2 regions of the Pseudomonas putida group bacterium ESBL64 genome follow, and region 2 is predicted to be linked to the other one. Evidence: riboswitches for the same ligand, from Rfam matches in the RefSeq annotation. Region 2 holds a riboswitch; the other holds the start of a gene.
The links. Region 2 has a riboswitch for cobalamin ahead of cobO (cob(I)yrinic acid a,c-diamide adenosyltransferase). Riboswitches for the same ligand answer to the same signal wherever they lie in the genome.
Positions count from the first base shown of each region.

Region 1 (5,565 bases), 1.1 Mb from region 2:
GCTTGTCCCAATTAATGCTTTCGTTGCTCATGACACCCTCATTGTCTTGCAAGTGCCCGATCGCTCGGGCTGCTGTTATATGCGCACCATGCCACCTTAAACCATCCTTGGCGGATCGGGAACGGCCAGTCACGAATTGATAGGCTGCGATGCTTTTTTTTCGGTGTCTACAACAGCAAGTACTCATCCAGCGCCAGGTTTTCCAGCAATACCGCATCATGGGACGCCACTATCAGCGCCCCGCGAAACTGCCCAAGCATACCTTCCAGGGCTGCCAGCGATGGCAGGTCCAGGTGGTTGCCGGGTTCGTCCAGCAGCAACAGATCGAGCGGCCGTTCGCGGTACAGCACGGCGGCCAGCGCCGCCTTCATACGCTCGCCGCCGCTCAGCAGGCTACTGGGCAGTTCGATACGGGCCGCATCCAGGCCCAGTTGCGCCAGGCGGCTGCGCAATTTTCCCTGGGCCAGCGTCGGGTTGGCTTGGCGCAGGTGTTCGAGCACGCTGCGGTTGCCTGCCAGTGTGCTGCAGTGCTGGTCGAGTAGGGCGGTCTCGCCACTGAGGCGCACATTGTCGGGCGATGCTGGCAATTCCCCATTCAGCAGCCTGAGCAGGGTGGACTTGCCACTGCCATTGGCGCCGATCAGCCCTACGCGCTGGCCCAGGCACAAGCGCAGGTCAAGCGCTTTGCGGGTGCCATGGGGCAAGCAAAGTGCCTGCAAGGCCAAGACCTCTCGGCCCGGATGACGCTGAGGAGTGGGCGCGTGCAAGGTAATAGCGCTGTCTTGCTCCACCTCGCGGGCGGCGTCACGCACTTTGCCCAGTAGCGTTTGCCGAGCATCGCGATGGTCGCGGCGCTGCTTGCCAGCAGTGGCCTGGCTGCGCTCCTGCTTGCGGTCGACCAGGATTTTGGCCTGGTTGGCGTGCTTGGCTTGGCGCCCGGCCCGGGCTTGATGGCGCTCCAGGTCTTCGCGTTGGCGCTGCAGTTCACGGGCCTGGCGTTGCTGCTCCTGCTTCAGCCGGGCAAGTTGCTGCTGCGCCTGCGCCGTCTGGTTGGCTTTTTGCGCACTATAGAGGCTGTAGTTGCCACCGTAGGCCTGCAAGCCCAGGCTGGATAATTCGACAATGCGTGCCATGTGCGCCAGCAGGCTGCGGTCGTGGCTAATCACCAGCAAGCCACGGTCCCAGGCTTCGATCATGCTCAGCAGCTGGGCACGGGCGTTGCTGTCCAGGTGATTGCTTGGCTCATCGAGGATCAGGTAATCGGCATCGCTGAGCCACGCGCCAATCAGTGCCACGCGCATGGCTTGGCCACCGCTCAGGGTCCGTGCGGGCTGGCGCCAGTCGAGTTGACCCAGCCCGTGGCCCTCAAGCTGCAGCTGCAATTGCTCGCGGATATCCCAGCGCTCGCCAACGGTGTCGAAATCCTGGGGCTTGATGCTGCCTTGCTCGATGCGCTCCAGCGCCGCAATCACCGGCCCCACTTGGGCCAGGTCGGCCAGCGTGGCGCTGCGCGCGATGACTTGCTGGTCCAGCAAATGGACAGGCCCGAGGCGCCGACAATGGCCGCTGCTCGGTTCACGCCGGCCGGCAAGAATCTGCCCTAGCAGGCTTTTGCCCACGCCATTGCGCCCGACCAGGCCGGTGCGGCGTTGGTCGAAGGTTTCGTTGAGGTTGCTAAACAGCGGCCTGCCATCAGGCAAGGCCAAGGAGACGCTGTCCAGCGTCAGAATCGACGTGTTCGTCATGCACAACTCCACAAATGCCGCGACATCTCCGGAACGAACCGGAGGCTGAAGACTGGCCGTCGAACGGACGGCGGCATCAATGGCGCATTGGACGAACACCTCGTCATTTAGAGAATGCGTAGCCTAACGGACCGTCTGGGGCCGGGTAAAGCACCGGCTGCCGGTTGGGGCTCAGCGCTGCGTCTGCAAGCGCTTGGCCCAGTCTCCGCCGTGGCCGTGCGCGCAGGCTTCTTCACTGTCGAATCGTACATGCCAGGCCGGATGGTCCAGCTCAATGCCGGCTTGCTCCAGCGCCAGAGCGGTAAGTGCCAGCATGCGCGCCTTCGCATCACCGACCACGGCCGCTGCCTTGTCGGCCTCTTGCTCGAATACCCAGGTAATACGCAGGCTGCTCGGAAAGTCCTCCGGGTTGAGGCGATGGGTTAGCCAACAGAAGCCGACAATCTCCGCCTTGGCGGTTTCGCAGGCATCGGTCAGGCATGCCACCAACTCCCGCTCCAGGCGGCCTATTTCGCGTTTGCCCAGTGCCTTCATGGGTTGGCCTCGTCATCGATCTGCTGGCAAAAGCGCAGGTGGTTGTCTAACGGGGCCTGCCCCTGCACCTGCAGACAATCCAGGTAGAAAGCCTTGGCCTTGTCGGCCGAGAACATGCGCAGTACCGGTAGGGCGGGGGCGAGGGGCATGGGGCGTCCTTGTCCGTTGAAAAGGTGCCACTGTAGCGCAGTTGCTCCCCTTATGGTCGACCAGCCGGCAGCAATGGTTGACCACCCGCCAGCCACTGCGTAGCCTTGCCCACTTCGAGGTTCTTCGGCCTGGCCGAAGCTAAGACGGGAACGCGGTACAAGCCGCGGCTGCCCCCGCAACTGTAAGCACCGACAACGGATCGACACAGCCACTGCGCCAGCGCGCGGGAAGGCGTCATCCCGCCAGCCCGCTGTTCGACTGAACGGGGACATGGAACGGTGCAAGCCAGGAGACCTGCCTCGTCACGTTTTCGACTTTCAACCGGGCGGGGTGATCCGGTGGCGAACAAGCCCGGCCGGCCTGGCCTGCGGCTGTCGTCCTGCATGCCCGCGCCACACTGCCAAGGGCAATGCGACATGAAAACACTGGCCAAGCTCCCCGTCACCATCGTCACCGGCTTCCTCGGATCGGGCAAGACCACCTTGCTGCGCCACATGCTCGACAACGCCCAGGGGCGCCGCATTGCGGTCATCGTCAACGAGTTCGGCGAACTGGGCATCGATGGCGAGATCCTCAAGCAGTGCAGCATCGGGTGCACCGAAGAAGAAGCCAGCGGCCGCGTCTACGAGCTGGCCAACGGCTGCCTGTGCTGCACCGTGCAGGAAGAATTCTTCCCGGTGATGCGCGAGCTGGTGGCCCGCCGTGGCGACCTCGACCACATCCTCATCGAAACCAGCGGCCTGGCCCTGCCCAAGCCATTGGTACAAGCGTTCCAGTGGCCGGAAATCCGTAACGCCTGCACCGTCGATGCGGTCATCACCGTGGTCGACAGCCCGGCCGTGGCCGCTGGCACCTTTGCTGCCTACCCGGACCAGGTCGATGCCCAGCGCAAGCTCGACCCTAACCTGGACCATGAATCGCCCCTGCATGAGCTGTTTGCTGACCAGTTGGCCAGCGCCGACCTGGTGGTGTTGAACAAGGCCGACCTGATCGACGCCGAAGGCCTGGCCAAGGTGCGTGCCGAGGTGGCCGAAGAACTGCCGCCGGCGGTGAAGGTGATCGAGGCCAGCAGCGGCAAGCTGCCACTGGAGGTGCTGCTGGGCGTGGGTGCCGAGTCCGAGGCGCATATCGATGGCCGCCGAACCCACCACGATTCGCACCACGATGGCGACGATCATGACGATCATGACCACGACGCTTTCGACTCTATCTCAATCGACCTGCCTGAAGCCGACGAAAGCCTGCTGCTCGATGCGCTGACCCTGCTGGTGGTGGAGTTCGGTATCCTGCGCGCCAAAGGCTTCGCCGCCATCCCGGGCAAGCCGATGCGCCTGCTGGTACAAGGCGTGGGCACCCGTTTCGACAAGCACTTCGACCGCGCCTGGCGCGCCGATGAGCCGCGCATCACCCGCCTGGTGCTGATCGGCCAGGACCTCGATGCTGCCCAGCTGGAAGCGCGCCTGCGCCAGGCACTGGGCGCCTGACCCATGCACCTGCTGCGGACCCAGCCCGGTGGTTTCGTACCGGATGACAGCATTGCCGACCTCGGCCAGACACCCGCCGAGCTGGTGATTCTCTGCAGCGGCGATTCACACCTGGCCTTGCTCGCCGACACCGCCGAGCAATTGCCCGAAGACTTTCCCAGCCTGCGCCTGGCCAACCCGATGCAGGTGCAGAACCATGCCTCGGTCGACCTGTATGTCGACCAGGTGCTGCGCCACGCCAAGGTCATCCTGGTGTCGCTGCACGGTGGCGTTGGTTACTGGCGCTATGGTGTCGAACAACTGGTCGAGCTGGCCGCCCGTGGCGTGCAGCTGATTCTGGTGCCGGGCGATGACCGCCCGGACCCGGAGCTGACCCGCCTGGGCAACGTCCGCGGTGAGCAGGCCGAGCGGCTTTGGCATTACCTGCGCCAGGGCGGCAAGGCCAACGCCATCAACCTGTTCAACTGCCTGGCTAGCCAATGGCTGGGCCGCGACTATGCCTGGGACGAGCCGCAGCCTTTGCCGCGCACGGCGGTCTATCACCCCGCCAAGGGCAGTGCGACACTCGAGGACTGGTACCCGCACTGGCACCCCGAGCAGCCAGTGGCGCCGTTGCTGTTCTACCGTTCGCACCTGCAAGCGGCCAATACCGCCTTCATCGACGTGTTCTGCCAGCGCCTGCAGGCTGCCGGCCTGAACCCGTTGCCGATCGCCGTGGCCAGCCTCAAGGAAAGCGCCTGCCTGGAACAGGTCGAAGCCTGGCTGGACGAGGTCGGCGCCGAAGTGCTGGTCAATACCACCGGTTTCGCCTTGTCCAGCCCCGAGCGCCCCAACCTGCGCCCGTTTCGCCGCGACATCCCGGTGCTTCAGGCCATCTGCGCGCAGGACAACCAGCCAGGCTGGGAAGCCAGCGAGCAGGGCCTGGGCGCGCGCGACCTGGCCATGCACATTGCATTGCCGGAGCTGGACGGGCGCATCATCACGCGCCCGGTCAGCTTCAAGGACATGGCCTGGCGCAGCGAGCGCAGCCAGTCCGACGTTGTCTGCTACCGCGCCCACCCCGAGCGCATGGACTTTGTCGCCGAGCTGGCCCGCCGCTGGGTCGAGCTGGCCCGCCTGCCCAATGCCCAGAAGCGTGTGGCCCTGGTGCTGGCCAACTACCCGACTCGCGACGGCCGCATTGGCAATGGCGTCGGCCTGGACACGCCCGCCGCCGCACTCAACATCCTCAAGGCGTTGCAGGCCGAAGGCTATCCGCTGGCCGAGTTGCCGGGCAGCGGTACGCAACTGATCCACCAACTGCTCGGTGGGGTGACCAACGACCTCGACCACCTCGACCAGCGCCCCTGTGCCCAGAGCCTGAGCCTGGCCGATTACCAGGTGGCCTTCGAGCGCCTGCCGCAGGCCAACCGCCAGGCAGTGCTGGAACGCTGGGGGCCGCCCGAACAGGATCCGATGTACCGCAGCGGCCGGCTGATGGTTGCCGGCCTGCGCTTTGGCTTGACCTTCGTCGGTATCCAGCCGGCGCGGGGCTACCAGGTGGACCCTAGCGCGGTGTATCACGACCCTGACCTGGTGCCACCGCATGGCTACCTGGCATTTCACTTCTGGTTGCGTCACGCATTTGCCGCCGATGCGGTGATCCACGTCGG
Region 1 is NZ_CP145799.1:494,078-499,642, forward strand. It holds gene V6093_RS02190 (branched-chain amino acid aminotransferase) at 1-31, opposite strand, end outside; gene V6093_RS02195 (ATP-binding cassette domain-containing protein) at 168-1,745, opposite strand; gene V6093_RS02200 (hypothetical protein) at 1,917-2,279, opposite strand; gene V6093_RS02205 (hypothetical protein) at 2,276-2,428, opposite strand; cobalamin riboswitch at 2,529-2,746, shown strand; gene cobW (cobalamin biosynthesis protein CobW) at 2,846-3,913, shown strand; gene cobN (cobaltochelatase subunit CobN) at 3,917-5,565, shown strand, end outside.
Region 1: another riboswitch for cobalamin. It lies ahead of cobW (cobalamin biosynthesis protein CobW); the one in region 2 lies ahead of cobO (cob(I)yrinic acid a,c-diamide adenosyltransferase).

Region 2 (5,565 bases):
GCCCAACGCCTCGGCCGTGCGTACCCGCTCCGCCTCCACCAAGGCCTGGATGCGCCCGCGCAGGTCACGCTGGGTGATGCGGATAAAGCGCCACGGCTGCATAAGCCCGACACTGGGCGCCTGATGCGCGGCCGCCAGCAAGCGGCCAAGCAGCTCGGGCGCCACCTGGCCACCCGCAAAATGGCGCATGTCGCGGCGCTCGCCGATGGCCCGGTAAATGGCGGCGCGCTCGGCGTCGCTATAGGCGTGATCATTCATGGTCGCAACAGTGCCGCCGCCGCATCCGGGCAGGAAGGGAAATAGAAGTGCACGTAAGAGGCCGTGAGCCGGCCCAGACGATAAACCGCCTCGTTGCCACGCCCGCCGTTGGGGCTCAGACCTCGGGCAATCGGTTCCAGCGCAGTGCTGGTCAGCGAATGGTGATAGGTGTGACCGCGCAAGGTCCCCTCCGGCAGCTCCACCGCCTGCAGCGCCAGGGCGGCCAGGCGCTTCTGCATGGTCGCCTCACCCGGCAGCAGGCCGAGCAGTTCGGCACGTTCACCGGCCACGTCAGTCAGGGCATCGAGCAGGTAAAGCATGCCGCCGCACTCGGCCAGCAATGGCTTGCCCTGCGCGTGGTGGGCGCGGATCGCCTCGCACATCGGTGCGTTGGCGGCCAGCGCATGGTGATGCAGCTCAGGATAACCACCCGGCAGATACAGGCTGTCGACCGCCGGCAGTTCGTGGTCGTGCAGCGGCGAGAAGAACACCAGCTGGGCACCCTGGTTGCGCAACAGGTCGAGGTTAGCGCCATACGTGAAGGCGAACGCCTCGTCCCGCGCCACGCCAATGCGCACACCGGCCAGCGTAGCAACACAGGCTTGCGGTTCAGGCTCGGCAAAGCTGACTGGCGGCGGCAACGCCGCATCGCAACTGGCGCCCAACGCTTCGGCGGCAGCGTCCAGGCGGGTGTCCAGGTCATTCAGCTCGCTGGCCTGCACCAGGCCCAGGTGGCGGCTGGGCAGTTCGATGCCGCGTTCGCGGGACAAGCCGCCATACCAGCGCAAGCCCTCGGTCAGGCTGCCTTCGAGCAGTTGCGCATGACGCAGGCTGCCTACCCGATTGGCCAGCACGCCGGCGAACGGCAGATCGGCCTGGTACCGCGCCAGGCCCAGGGCCAGGGCACCGAAGGTCTGGGCCATGGCTGTGCCGTCGATCACCGCCAGCACCGGCACGCCAAAGTGGCGCGCCAGGTCAGCGCTTGACGGGGTGCCGTCGAACAGCCCCATCACCCCTTCGATGAGGATCAGGTCAGCCTCGCCAGCAGCTTCCCACAGCAGCCGACGGCTTTCCTCGGCACCGATCATCCACAGGTCCAGCTGATACACCGGCGCGCCACTGGCCCGTTCGAGAATCATCGGGTCAAGAAAGTCGGGCCCGCATTTGAACACCCGCACCTTGCGCCCGAGGTTGTGGTGCAGGCGGGCCAACGCAGCAGTGACGGTAGTCTTGCCCTGGCCTGAGGCGGGTGCCGCGATCAACACGGCGGGGCAGTGGCGCGATCGACTCACAGTTCGACGCCCTTCTGTGCGCGGATACCGGCCTGGAAGGCGTGCTTGAGCATGCCCATTTCGGTCACGGTGTCGGCCAGTTCGATCATCTCAGGCTTCGCAGCGCGGCCAGTGACAATCACATGCTGCATGGGCGGGCGGGCCTGAATGTCGGACAGTACCTGGTCCAGGTCGAGGTAGCCATGTTTGAGGGCGATGTTGAGCTCGTCCAGCACCACGAACTGTACACCTGGGTCCTGCAGCAACTGGCGCGACACCGCCCAGGCGGCTTGCGCAGCGGCGATGTCACGCTGGCGGTCCTGGGTTTCCCAGGTAAAGCCCTCGCCCATCACGTGGTAGCGCACCTGTTCGGGGAAGCGGCGGAAGAACAGCTCCTCGCCGGTGCTGTTGCGGCCCTTGATGAACTGCACCACACCGCATTGCATGCCGTGGCCCAAGGCGCGCGCGAGCATGCCGAAGGCCGAACTGCTCTTGCCCTTGCCATTGCCGGTCAGCACCAGCAGCAGGCCGCATTCGTTAGGGGAATTGGCGATGCGTTCGTCGATGACCGCCTTCTTGCGCTGCATGCGCGCCAGGTGGCGTTCGTCGCGTTCGGTGGAATCGCTCATCAGGGTTCTCCGCTGGCTGGCACCACGGCAATGCGCGGCGACAGGTAATAGGCAGGCAAACGGAGAACGCGCAGAGGCCATGGCTGGGCGCCACGGTGCACCGCGCATCACCCTCCGTGATGCCGTTGGCAGTATCAGGCCGGTCTCCGGGCTTGTGAGTGGGCCTTGGCCCTGGCCTGCGCGCCTTCCCGGATGCTGGCATCCAGTGGCCCTGCGCGGCCTTTTACTCATCCACCGTTGCGGGGGCAGCGCCGGAATCGCGCCATGCTGGCGCCCACCGGCTTCCCAGTTTCACCCTGCCCAGTCGGGGCTGGCAGGGCACCTGAAACACGCCGCGAAGGTTAGAGGGTTGCACCGGGAGCGTCAATCGAAGCGGGTGATGCCGCCAAAGTATGCGCGACTTCAATGAGGCCGGCGCGAGGCCAACTGAAGCCGGCCAAGGCGGGATACCGGTGGCCGACGATGGCGGCAATGTGATTTTGGCGGGTGGGCGTAGCCCCCTGAATCTCGGCAGCCTGTAGCGGCCCCAAGCTCAACGGGACCGCTTACAGGCATGGATATCAAGGATTCTGTGCCAGATGCCCTTGCGGAATCACCCGCTTGGCCTGCAGGTAGGCCTTGGCCCAGTAGCTGTTCGACAGGTAGTCCAGGCGCACGGTACCACCGGTGGAAGGTGCATGCACGAAGCGCCCGTCCCCGACATAGATGCCGGCATGGCTGACCTGCGAGCCGCCACTGGTGGCGAAGAACACCAGGTCACCAGACTGCAGCGAACTGACATCCACCGTCGGTGCGCGCATGACAATCATCTCTCGCGTCGAGCGCGGCAGGCTGATGCCAGCAGCATCACGGTACACATACTTGATCAGGCCGCTGCAGTCGAAGCCGGAGTCCGGCGTATTGCCCCCCCAACGATAGGGCGTGCCAACCAGACCAATGGCGCGGATCAGTACGTCATCGGCAATCGGTGAAGGACTGGGCTGGCTATAGGTCACCTGCGGCTGTACCACAGGGGCCGGCGCAGGCGCACGGCTGGAGCATGCAGCCAGCAAGGCTGCCAAGGAGAAAAATGCGAAGCGCGCCATCTTTACCATGGCCAGAACATCCTGTCTGAGACCGCTGCGCTGCAGCCGAAAAGAGTTGAGAATTTAGATTAGACGCTTTCTGTAAATGCGCACGGCGGCGAGCTTTTTTTAAAGCATCACCGCCGCGGCAGGGTACATCATTTTGATATCAGTTGCGCGCGATGTTGGTCGGCGCCATGGCCAAGGCTCGCTTGGCTTCAATGAAGGTCTTGCTCCAGTAACGATCACCGAGGCTGTCGATGCGCACACCACCACTGCGGCGGCTGCTGGAGTGGATGAACTGGTTGTCACCCAGGTAGATCCCGGCATGGCTTACCCGGCCACGGCCATTGGTGCTGAAGAACAGCAGGTCACCTGGCTTGAGCTTGTTGCGGGCCACTTTCGGGGCATCGACGTTGATCATTTCACGCGTGGAGCGCGGCAGCGTCATGCCCGCCTCTTCGCGGAACAGGTAACCGATGAAGCCACTGCAGTCGAAGCCGGACTTTTCCGAGGTACCACCGAAGCGGTAGCGGGTGCCGATCAACGACATGCCGCGCTCGAGAATGCTGTCAGCCAGAACCGGCAATTGGTAAGGCTTGCTGCCGGAGAAAGACGCCAGGTCATCTTCGGTGGCCAGCTCTTCCGGCTCGCCGAACACCGACGAAGAAGAGGCTTTGGCGTTGATTGCCGATTGTGCAGTGATCGGCGTGTGATCCTGGGGCTGGGATACCGGGCCTTGGGCCGCGCAGCCAAAAAGCAGGGTCACGAGTGCGAGTGGCACGAGGGGTGCGAAGCGCTTCAGCATGGGCACGACCGTGTCTGTAATCCTTTAGAAGGGTGAAACTATGCCCTCTATCATGGCCATTTGCAAATTTTATCGAAAAAGATGTGACTTTTTTGTTTTACCGCTCTGGCCCAAGGTTTTCAGGGGGTTACCAGCCGAGGGTTTCCTTGAGAAACGGAATGGTGAGCTTGCGTTGTGCCTGCAGCGACGCCTGATCGAGGCGCTCGAGCAAGTCGAACAACGCGCTCATGCTCCGCGCGCCGCGGGTGAGGATGAAATGGCCGACTTCGTCGGTCAGGTGCAGGCCACGGCGCGAAGCTCGCAGCTGCAAGGCGCGCAGCTTGTCTTCGTCGGACAGGCCGCGCATCTGGAACACCAGGGCCAGGGTCAACCGCGACTTCAGGTCCGGCAGCTTGATCGGCAGCTCACGCGGTGATGCCGAGGCAGCCAGCAGCAAGCGTCGGCCGCTATCGCGCAGGCGGTTGAACAGGTGGAACATGGCCTCTTCCCAATCAGCCTTGCCGGCGATCACGTGCAGATCGTCGATGCACACCAGTTCGTACTGGGCCAGGTAGTCGAGCAGTTCGACGCCACGATCGAGCAATTGCGCCAGCGGCAGGTAGACAGCAGGCTCGCCACGTTGCTGGAAGCGATGGGTGGCGGCCTGCAGCAGGTGGGAACGGCCAACACCCTGCTTGCCCCACAGGTAGATAAGGCTCTCGGTCCAGCCGGCGTCGGCTTCGCATAGCCGCTCGACGTAACCCAATGCCGCAGCATTGGCGCCCGGATAGTAGTTGATGAAGGTGGCGTCATCGCGCAGGCGCACACCCAGGGGCAACTGGATCGGTGGTTTCATGCTCGCGGGCGGTCGACGGGACCGCTGGGGGCCTTTGGTGAACAATCTGCAAAGTCTATACCCGCAACGCGGGGCGCACAATCTCGACTGCAGATAGGGCAAGCAAAATCAACAAGTTGCGCTGCACAAGCGAACGACGGATGCAGGACAAACCGTGCTCAGCGCCCGCGAGATCGGGCGCCGCGAGGCGACGCTCAATTTCGCGGGCGCGAAACAGCTCAAGACGAAACACAGGGTGTTCAAAGCTCCGGGTCGATGTTCCCAGCGTACATATCCGATTCCTTGTACAGGGCATGCACATGCCGCAGCAGCACCATGATCACCGCCGCCACCGGCAGCGCCAGCAGCACACCGGTGAAGCCGAACAGTTCACCCCCGGCGAGGATGGCAAAGATCACCGCAACCGGGTGCAGGCCGATGCGATCGCCCACCAGCAGAGGGGTCAGCACCATACCCTCCAGCGCCTGCCCGACCATGAACACCGCAACGATGCCCAGCATCGGATACAGGTCGCCACCGAACTGGAACAGGCCGGCCACCAGCGCGGCACCAATGCCAATGATGAAGCCCATGTAAGGCACGATGGCCGCAAGGCCTGCAAGCATGCCGATCAGCAGACCGAGTTCGAGCCCCACCAGCATCAGGCCGGCTGAATAGATGACGCCCAGGGCCAGCATCACCATCAGTTGCCCGCGCACGA
Region 2 is NZ_CP145799.1:5,246,510-5,252,074, reverse strand. It holds gene bluB (5,6-dimethylbenzimidazole synthase) at 1-258, opposite strand, end outside; gene V6093_RS23850 (cobyrinate a,c-diamide synthase) at 255-1,550, opposite strand; gene cobO (cob(I)yrinic acid a,c-diamide adenosyltransferase) at 1,547-2,158, opposite strand; cobalamin riboswitch at 2,278-2,499, opposite strand; gene V6093_RS23840 (C40 family peptidase) at 2,719-3,252, opposite strand; gene V6093_RS23835 (C40 family peptidase) at 3,392-4,030, opposite strand; gene hda (DnaA regulatory inactivator Hda) at 4,158-4,865, opposite strand; gene V6093_RS23825 (AI-2E family transporter) at 5,105-5,565, opposite strand, start outside.